DNA from 3 places in the Candidatus Nitrobacter laanbroekii genome. Region 1 is predicted to be linked to each of the others. Evidence: predicted binding sites of a transcription regulator. Region 1 holds the regulator's gene; each other region holds the start of a gene.
The links. The regulator LexA, encoded in region 1, represses DNA repair genes until DNA is damaged. The targets are predictions, from matches to a motif close to TGTTCNNNNTGTGTTCNG.

Region 1 (3,283 bases):
GGCTGCGGCAGCGCTCGCCGCGGCCGCGTTTTATCTCCTGCTGTCGGGCGCCGAGGTCGCGACCCAGCGCTCGTTCTTCATGACGGCGGTGGTGCTGATCGCGATCATGGTCGATCGGCGCGCCATCACATTCCGCACGCTGGCGGTCGCGGCGATGATTGTGCTCGCGATTGCGCCGGAGGCACTGGTGCATCCGAGCTTTCAAATGTCGTTCGCGGCGACGCTCGGGCTCGTGGCGCTGGTCCAGGTCGGGATGCCGAAATTGTTCGCAACGCCCGATCATTCGCCGACGGCGCGGGCGGCACTGTGGGGCGGCCGCGAAATCGTTACGCTAACACTGGCGTCGCTCGTCGCCGGACTTGCGACGACGCCCTATGCCGCGTTCCATTTTCATCGCGTGACGCCGTACGGCGTGGTCGCAAACCTGCTGGCAATGCCGGTGGTCTCCGCACTGGTGATGCCGGCCGGGCTGTTGGGACTGGCTGCGATACCGTTCGGTTTCGACGGTGTGTTCTGGCGGCTGATGGATATCGGCATCGAATGGATGATCGTGGTCACGCAATGGGTGGCGGCGTTGCCCGGCGCCATCGGCCGCATGGCGGCGTTCGGAACCGGGCCGCTGATCGCTGCGACCGCGGGCATCGTTCTGCTCGGACTGCTCAGAACGCCGCTGCGCTGGAGCGGTGCGGCCATCATCGGGCTGGCGATCGCATGGTCGCTTGCCGTGACGCAGCCGGACATTCTGGTCTCCGCCGACGGCCACAATGTCGGCGTGCGGGGCGGAGACGGCCGGCTGCGTCTCATCCGCACGGCCAAAGACAACTTTACGGTCAGGGAATGGCTGGCCGCTGATGCGGACGGACGTGGGCCTGCCGACCCCACGCTTGCAGAGGGCGTCTCATGCGACGACGCGGGCTGCGTGGTTAAGGTGAGCGGAGGTGGAATTGTCGCGCTGGCGCGGCGCGCGGACGCGATGGAGGACGACTGCGTGCGGGCGGAGGTGATGGTGACGCCGTGGCAGGCTCCGGAGGGCTGCCTTGCGCAGGTCATCGATCAGGACAGGCTGCGGCGGGAAGGCGCCCTGGCGCTGCGGCGAACGCCGGATCATGATAATTTTGGGTCGAATCGATCCAACATCACGAACGTGATCGATTCCAATATTTTAGAGCGGGATGCGGGCGGAAAACCGCTGCACACTTTTCATCCCGCCCTCGGCGGCGCAAAACACAACTTTGCGGTCAATGCCGTCCGGCCCGATCAGGTCGACCGGCCCTGGTCGCCCGCCGTCGGCGGTGAAAAACCGGCGCATGTCAGCACCCGGCCCAGGCCGGCACACCCGATCGATGCCACGCCCGCGGCTGACGATCTCCAGCCGGACGATTGAACGGTCCGCCGCCGCCCAAGGACTTGCGAGAGCCAGCACTTGCGAGAGTCAGTACTTGCGATAGATGCCGATCAGCTTGCCCTGGATCTGGACGCGGTTGGGCGGAAGAATGCGAACCTCGTAAGCTGTGTTCGCGGGCTCGAGCGCGATCGAAGCCCCGCGGCGGCGGAAGCGCTTCAGCGTCGCTTCCTCGTCGTCGATCAGGGCAACGACGATGTCGCCGGTTTCCGCCGTTTCGTTGCGCTGGATCAGCGCCATGTCGCCGTCGAGGATTCCGGCCTCGACCATCGAATCGCCGCGCACCTCGAGCGCATAATGCTCGCCGGAGCCGAGCATGTCGGGCGGCACGCTGATTGTGTGGCTCCGGGTCTGTAGCGCCTCGATCGGTGTGCCAGCCGCGATACGTCCCATCACCGGAACGGCGACCGGACGGTCTGCATCGTCGACGACACCGCCGCCGCTGCTCGGGCGGACTTTGCCGAGATTGCCTTCAATGACGCTCGGCGTGAAACCGCGACGGCCGCCGCCGCTGCCGGCGACCTCCGGCAGCTTGATGACCTCGATGGCGCGGGCGCGATTGGGCAGGCGGCGGATGAAGCCGCGTTCCTCCAGCGCGGTGATCAGGCGATGGATACCGGACTTCGAGCGCAAATCGAGCGCATCCTTCATTTCATCGAACGAGGGCGGCACGCCGGATTCCTTCAGCCGTTCGCTGATAAAACGCAGGAGTTCGTACTGTTTGCGCGTGAGCATTCCGACCAGTCCCCGGTTGATGGTGCCTGCCGTCCGATTCCAGAACCTCAGGCTTACAGCCTTATACCGGGCGGCACGACTACTCGAAACAAATCATGAACATACACTATATGTTCGATATGTGTTCCGCAACCCTTTAATTTAACGTCAACAAGGCGAGGCTTTACGACAGCGAGAGCTTAATGACGGCGCAGGGCTCGCCTTTGCTCGCGGCAGGCGCAAGCGGCGCGCGGACCACGAGTGCTTCCGCTGCCGCGAGATTTCCCATCAACGAACTGTCCTGATGTCCGACCGGCGTCGCGACCGGCAACCCGTCTGGCGAGTGCGCGAGGCGGGCGCGCAGATAATCCTGCCGGGCTTGATTGGCGGCGACATTGCTGCCGAGCACCGCCGGTTCAATGCGATGGTGGATATCCTGACGGCCCGACAACGCACGAATCAGCGGCACCATGAACAGGAACGCGCAGATGTAAGACGAGACGGGATTGCCGGGCAGGCCGATCACGCGCATTGCGCCGAGGCGTCCGTGCATCATCGGCTTGCCGGGCCGCAGCGCGATCCGCCAGAACGCAATCTCCACGCCTTCGGCCTCCAGCGCGCGCTTGACGAGGTCATGGTCTCCGACTGACGCCCCGCCTGTGGTGACGAGAATGTCGGCGCCGCTGTCGCGGGCACGACGGATTGCGCTTCTGGTCGCCTCCATGGTGTCGGCGGCGATGCCGAGGTCGATCGCCTCGGCGCCTTCGTTCCGGGCGAGCGCGCGAAGCGCGTAGCCGTTGGACAGGACGATTTGACCCGGACCGGGCGTCGTGCCCGGCAAAACCAGTTCATCGCCGGTGGCGAGCACGGCTATTTTCGGATGGCGGTGCACCGGCAGGTCCGGATAGTTCATGCCGGCGGCAAGGGAGAGATGGCGGTCGGTGAGATGGCTGCGGGCGCGCAGCAACACGTCGCCTTCGTGAAAATCGACGCCGGCAGGGCGGATATTCTTTCCGGCCGCGGTGGCTTCCTTGACCATGACGTCGTCGCCGTCGCGTTCCGTGTCCTCCTGGATCACGACGGTGTCGGCGCTGTCCGGCACCACGCCTCCGGTAAAAATCCGCAGAGCTTCGCCGGCCCCCAGCGCCCGCTCGAGCGGCCGTCCCG
Region 2 (3,283 bases), 240 kb from region 1:
CGGGCTTAGAAAGATTCCACGCTGGTTTCAGATAAATGGGCTTCGGGACGGATCAATTTGGCCCGGAGTGTTGCACTTGAGAGACGGCATTTTGCAACGGCGGGCGGTATAGTGCTTCACGAGTTTCAAACTGCCTATCCAGCGCTCGCGCCTGAGTTTGTTGAAAATAAAGCGGAAATCCGGGGAATCGCAATGAACAAGTTACTGATCGGGGTCGTCGGTGCTCTCGCCATTGGCCTCGGCGCCGTGCCGGCCACCGCGGCCGATCTCGCCCCGCGTCATTATACCAAGGCTCCTCCGATGATGGCCGCGATCTACGACTGGAGCGGCTTCTACATCGGTGCGAACGGCGGGTGGGGATCGAGCAGGAATTGCTTGACCCTGACCGATCCGATTGTAGCTAGCCCTAATGAAGGTTGCCACGACGCGACCGGCGGCACGGTCGGTGGCCAGATCGGCTACCGCTGGCAATCCAATAACTGGGTGTTCGGCCTTGAAGCTCAGGGCAACTGGGCCGATCTGAACGGCCGCAATGCCAGCCTCTTCAACCCTCTCGTCACCAACACCAGCCGTCTTGATGCGTTCGGGCTATTCACCGGCCAGATCGGCTACGCCTGGGATGCGACCCTGCTTTACGTGAAGGGCGGCGCCGCGGTGACCTCCAACCGCTATGGAAGGCTCGATACCGCGACCGGCACTCAGTTGACCGACAACGTCAACAACACGCGTTGGGGCGGCGTGGTCGGCGTCGGCCTTGAATATGGCTTCGCACCGAACTGGTCGCTCGGCTTCGAGTACGATCACATTTTCATGGGCAACAGCAACCACAACTTCATCAACAACGGCGTCGCCGGGGTGCCTGGTACGCTGTTCGCAACTGACAAAACCAGTCAGGATGTGGATCTCGTGACCGCGCGCATCAACTACCGCTGGGGTGGCCCGGCCGTTGCGCGGTACTGATCTTATCTGATCAATACTTCTCTCGGAAAACTATGAAAGGCCGGCTTTTCGCCGGCCTTTTTGTTGATCCCGCTGGTATCGGTATGCGGTCGCTGGAGGCCGCTACGAAAATCGGCGGCCGGCGGATATGACCGGCTTCCTCGCGATGAAATCGGTGATGATCGCTGACGCCCTCTGGAAATCGCCCGCCGTTCTATCTACGTTCCACAGATAGCTACACACAGCGCCAGCCTGGATTTCCTCGGTACGGCGCGCACGAACGCTGCGCCGCCGTCGCGGTCCGGAAAAGCCTGTCATGGATGAAGTCATCAAGGCGAAGCGGCAACAACCCGGTTCCGCCACACGCGCCATCACGATTCGCGGCGCTCGCGAACACAACCTGAAGAACGTCGATCTGGAAATTCCGCGCGACAGGCTGGTGGTGTTCACCGGCCTGTCCGGCTCCGGCAAGTCGTCGCTGGCGTTCGATACCATCTATGCCGAGGGCCAGCGCCGCTATGTCGAGTCGCTGTCGGCCTATGCGCGCCAGTTCCTGGAGATGATGCAGAAGCCAGACGTCGATCAGATCGACGGACTGTCGCCGGCGATCTCCATCGAACAGAAGACCACCTCGAAGAATCCACGCTCGACGGTGGGCACCGTCACCGAAATCTACGACTACATGCGGCTGCTGTGGGCGCGCGTCGGCGTGCCCTATTCGCCCGCAACCGGCCTGCCCATCGAAAGCCAGACGGTGTCGCAGATGGTCGACCGCGTGCTGGCGCTGACCGAAGGCACGCGGCTCTATCTGCTGGCGCCGGTGGTGCGCGGCCGCAAGGGCGAGTATCGAAAAGAGCTGGCGGAGTATCTCAAGAAGGGTTTTCAGCGCGTCAAGATCGACGGTGCGTTTCACGAACTCGCGGACGTCCCGGCGCTCGACAAGAAATTTCCGCACGACATCGACGTGGTGGTCGATCGCATCGTGGTGCGGCCGGACATCGGCCAGCGGCTGGCGGAGTCGTTCGAGACCGCCTTGAAACTCGCCGAGGGGCTGGCGGTGATCGAATATGCGGATGCGCCTGCGTCATCACCGGGCCGTACCGAGGGTGGGAGACCCGGTGGTCCAACATCTTCGAAAGAGATGGATGGCCGGGTCAAGCCCGGCCATGACGAGAAGAAAAAAGTCGCAAAAATCCACGACAAGAGCGGGCCCGAACGTATCCTGTTTTCGGAAAAGTTCGCCTGCCCCGTGTCCGGCTTCACCCTTCCCGAGATCGAGCCCCGGCTGTTTTCGTTCAACAATCCCTACGGCGCCTGCCCGAAATGCGGCGGCCTCGGCATCGAGCAGCATGTCGATGAAGACCTCATCATTCCCGACAAGGAACAGACGCTACGCAAGGGCGCAATCGCACCATGGGCGAAATCGTCGTCGCCCTACTATGTGCAAACGCTGACCGCGCTCGGCAAATTCTACAAGTTCACGCTGGACACCAAATGGAAGGACCTGCCGAAGAAAACGCAGACCGCATTGCTGCATGGCTCCGGCGACGACGAGATCAAGTTCTCCTACGAGGACGGCGTGCGCTCATACGACACCAGGAAGCCGTTCGAGGGCGTCGTCACCAACATCGATCGCCGTTTCCGCGAGACCGAAAGCGAATGGGCGCGCGAGGAACTCGGGAAGTATTTTTCCGACGTGCCGTGCGATGCCTGCAAGGGTTATCGGCTCAAGCCAGAGGCGTTGTGCGTCAGGATCGGCGGCAAGCATATCGGCGAGATCAGCGAACTATCGGTACGTCGCGCCGGCGAATGGTTCGAGACCGTTCCGAAAATGCTGTCGGCGCAGCAGAACGAAATCGCCGGCCGGGTGCTCAAGGAGATCCGCGATCGGCTGTCGTTTCTGCTCGACGTCGGCCTCAACTATCTTACGCTGTCGCGCGCTTCCGGCACGCTGTCCGGCGGCGAGAGCCAGCGCATTCGGCTGGCCTCGCAGATCGGTTCGGGCCTGACCGGCGTGCTCTATGTGCTGGATGAACCGTCGATCGGTTTGCACCAGCGCGACAACGCCCGCTTGCTCGAAACCCTGAAGCGACTGCGCGACCTCGGCAACACGGTGATCGTGGTCGAGCATGACGAGGACGCCATCCGCCTCGCCGATTTTGTGCTCGACATGGGTCCCGGCGCCGGCGTTCACGGCGGCCATATCGTCGCGCAGGGCACGCCGGCCGACATCATGAAAAACCCGAAGTCGCTGACCGGCAAATATCTCACCGGCGACCTGGCGGTCGAGGTGCCCGAGCGGCGGCCGCCGAACCATCGCCGCACCATCAAGGTGGTCAATGCG
Region 3 (3,283 bases), 930 kb from region 1:
CGCACGCCGTACTTGCGCAAGCTGGCGCGCGACGGCTGATCGAGATCTTTCATTTCGGCGGCGATCCTCGATCGCTCCAGCACGCCGAGCGCCTCGATCAACTGGAATGCAATACCGCGCGCGATGCCGGTGACATCCTCCGCCTTGGACAACTCAAACAGCGGCCCGAGAAGCTTCTCGATATGGGTCTTCAGCCACAGATCGAGCCGGGCCTGCACCGCGTCGCGCGGCGCGCCGGTCAGCCGCTCATCCGAAATGATCCGCAGCCGCGGATGCAGCGCGTCATCCGCCGCGACCAGTCGCGCCACGGCGTCGCCGGTCCAGCGGATGGTGCCGTCCGAGGTCAGCACGAACTGATCGTCCGGCGCGCCGGACAGTTTTTCGGCGCGCGCCTCGATTTCGCCGGCCAGCGCCTTTTGCGCGACCGCCTGCAAGGCCTTGGCCTCCGAGCCGGCCTCTGCCGCATCCGGCGCGAAGGTAAATCCGTCGAGACGGCCGATCACATGGCCCTCTACGATCACCTCGCCGGTCTTGCCAATTTCCGTATCCAGCATCGTGTTTTCCCGCAGGCGGCGCATCAATACACTGGTCCGGCGATCAACGAAACGCTCTGTGAGCCTTTGGTGCAGCGCATCTGACAATTTATTTTCGACTTCTCGCGAAATTCCCTGCCAGTGATCGGGGTCAGCCAGCCAGTCCGGACGATTGGCGACGAAGGTCCAGGTCCGGATTTGCGCAATTCGCCCCGACAGGGTGTCGATACCACCGTCGACCCGGTCGGCCTGCGCCACCTGGGCCGCGAACCAGTCGTCAGGAACCCGGCCCTCGCGCATCAGGAAGCCGAACAGTGTCGTGACCAGTTCGGCATGGGCGGCCGGCGCGATCTTGCGATAGTCCGGAATCTGGCAGGCGTCCCACAGCCGCTCCACCGCCGCCGCGCCCTGCGCCATGGCGCGCACGTCGGCGTCGCGCGCGGCGTGATCGAGCACGCGCAGGTCCTCGGCGATCGGCGCGCGGGTCAGCGTCTCGTGCGAGGGCGTCAGCGCCAGCGACACCTGCAGCGCCCCGAGCGAGGAGAAATCGAGATTGGAATTGCGCCATTGCAACGTCTTGACGGCCTCAAAAGTGTGGTTCTGCAGCGCGTTCACGAGTTCGGGCTCGAACGGCGCGCAGCGTCCGGTGGTGCCGAAGGTGCCGTTACGGGTGGCGCGGCCGGCGCGACCAGCGACCTGCGCGAACTCCGCCGGCGTCAGCCTGCGAAACTGGTAACCGTCGTATTTGCGGTCGGAGGCAAAAGCGACGTGATCGACGTCGAGATTGAGTCCCATGCCGACCGCGTCGGTGGCGACGAGATAATCGACGTCGCCGGACTGGAACATCGCGACCTGCGCGTTGCGGGTGCGTGGGCTGAGCGATCCCAGCACCACCGCCGCGCCGCCGTGCTGGCGGCGGATCAGTTCGGCGATGGCATAGACCTCGTCCGCCGAGAAGGCGACGATCGCGGTGCGGCGCGGCTGCCGGGTGATCTTGCGGTCGCCGGCGAACTCAAGCTGCGACAGCCGCGGGCGCGTGACGATGCTCGCCCCCGGCAACAACCGCTCGATGATCGGGCGCATGGTCGCGGCGCCAAGCAGCAGCGTCTCGTCGCGGCCGCGCCGATGCAGAATGCGATCGGTGAAAACGTGGCCACGTTCGAGATCGGCACTGATCTGGATTTCGTCGACGGCAAGGAACGAGACGTCGAGATCGCGCGGCATCGCTTCGACGGTCGAAACCCAGAAGCGCGGGCGCGCCGGCTTGATCTTCTCCTCGCCCGTGATCAGCGCGACGGAATCCGCGCCGGCGCGGTCGGCAATCTTGTTGTAGACCTCGCGGGCGAGCAGCCGCAGCGGCAGGCCGATGATGCCGGACGAATGCGCCAGCATCCGCTCGATCGCGAGATGGGTCTTGCCGGTGTTGGTCGGGCCGAGCACCGCCGTCACGCCCGCACCGGGCGCACGACCGTTGCCGGGCGGAGATATCGAAGACGAAAAGGCCATGTGTTCCGAGGGTTTTCGCGGCACTGGCGATCAGATGTGTTTCACAATGCGACGCTTGCAGGGCCGCGGCTTAAGCTTTGGAACGAGTCCGGAACGAATCGCGCCCGAATCGCTGACTCCAGATCTCTCCGGCTTCGTTCACCGCAATATCTCGCGTTCAGATCGATATCCGGCACTAGATCAAGTTCCGACGATATCAACAAGAGCGGATATTTCTCCTCAATTATGAATCCACCGGGCGCATGAATCGCGAGCCAAGAGTCAACAGGATTCCATAACGTCGGGTACCTCGATTTTCGCCGGACTGCCCCGCGAATCCGTCGCGGCAAACTCAAAACAGCGCACGAAGCGGGCCGCGCGCGCCGAAGCCCGCTGCTATCGGACCCTGGCTGCGGTCTTCGGCGGTATGGCGGTCGTGATGAACTGGGTCGCTTCCAGCTTGCCGACACCGAGCGGTGTCGGGATTGTCAGGCGATAGGGTACCAGCACGCGCGTGCCGGCGATCGGCGCCAGCCAGATCTCCATGTTGCGCTGGGCGGCGAGATATCTGATCGCGAAGCGGTCGGGGACGTAGCCGGAGACCGGCGAGAAATAGATCGCGCAGACCACGACCGGGCCATGATAGCCCTTTTCCGACTTCACCGTTTCCATGCGCTTGAAGTCGAGGCGCAGGTCGTAGCGCATCCGGCCGTCGAAGATACCGGTCGTGGCGTGACAGGCCTCCGGACCGAGCGGATCGGCGGTGCCGGATACCTGCAGCAGCGTCGCGCTCATCGGATCGAACACGCCGCGCTTGTGCGCATCGGTGACCGGAATGCGCTTGGCGTCGACCGGCGGGGTCGGCTCAATGACGAAATCCTTTACATTGCCGCCGGCCAGCGACATGCGAATGGTCTCCGACTTCTTCGACGACGAAATGGTCGCGGTATAGTTCGCGGGAACCAGCGCGCCGTTGACGACACGACCCTGGGAGGTGCCGGTGCCGGCGCCGTGGGCAAACGCCTTGAGAAGTCCGGTAGCGCCGCCGTCTGCCGTAGCCGAATACTGATCATCAAGGATATCGACCGCCCAGGTGCCGGTACCGACAAGAATCCCGGCCAGGGTGACGTCATAGTGAGCCTCAAGCTTGCCCTGCGCGGCCGCCGGGCTGGTCAGCGCCAACATCGCGGCAAGGAGTGCCAGCGGTGCGCCAACCAGGGTCCGGACCGAAACGGGCATCGACCGGGGCAACATCATACGGAATA

Region 2: uvrA (excinuclease ABC subunit UvrA) is a predicted target of LexA. The motif match lies at 1,150-1,167, and genes of this name have one in related genera.
Region 3: V4R08_RS09720 (helicase-related protein) is a predicted target of LexA. The motif match lies at 2,118-2,135, and genes of this name have one in related genera.

Annotation. Positions count from the first base shown of each region.
Region 1 is NZ_JBAMDA010000001.1:1,153,353-1,156,635, reverse strand. It holds gene V4R08_RS05425 (ComEC/Rec2 family competence protein) at 1-1,384, shown strand, start outside; gene lexA (transcriptional repressor LexA) at 1,433-2,137, opposite strand; gene V4R08_RS05415 (molybdopterin molybdotransferase MoeA) at 2,301-3,283, opposite strand, start outside.
Region 2 is NZ_JBAMDA010000001.1:909,407-912,689, reverse strand. It holds gene V4R08_RS04350 (outer membrane protein) at 193-960, shown strand; gene uvrA (excinuclease ABC subunit UvrA) at 1,256-3,283, shown strand, end outside.
Region 3 is NZ_JBAMDA010000001.1:2,085,741-2,089,023, forward strand. It holds gene V4R08_RS09720 (helicase-related protein) at 1-2,039, opposite strand, end outside; gene V4R08_RS09725 (DUF3108 domain-containing protein) at 2,415-3,257, opposite strand.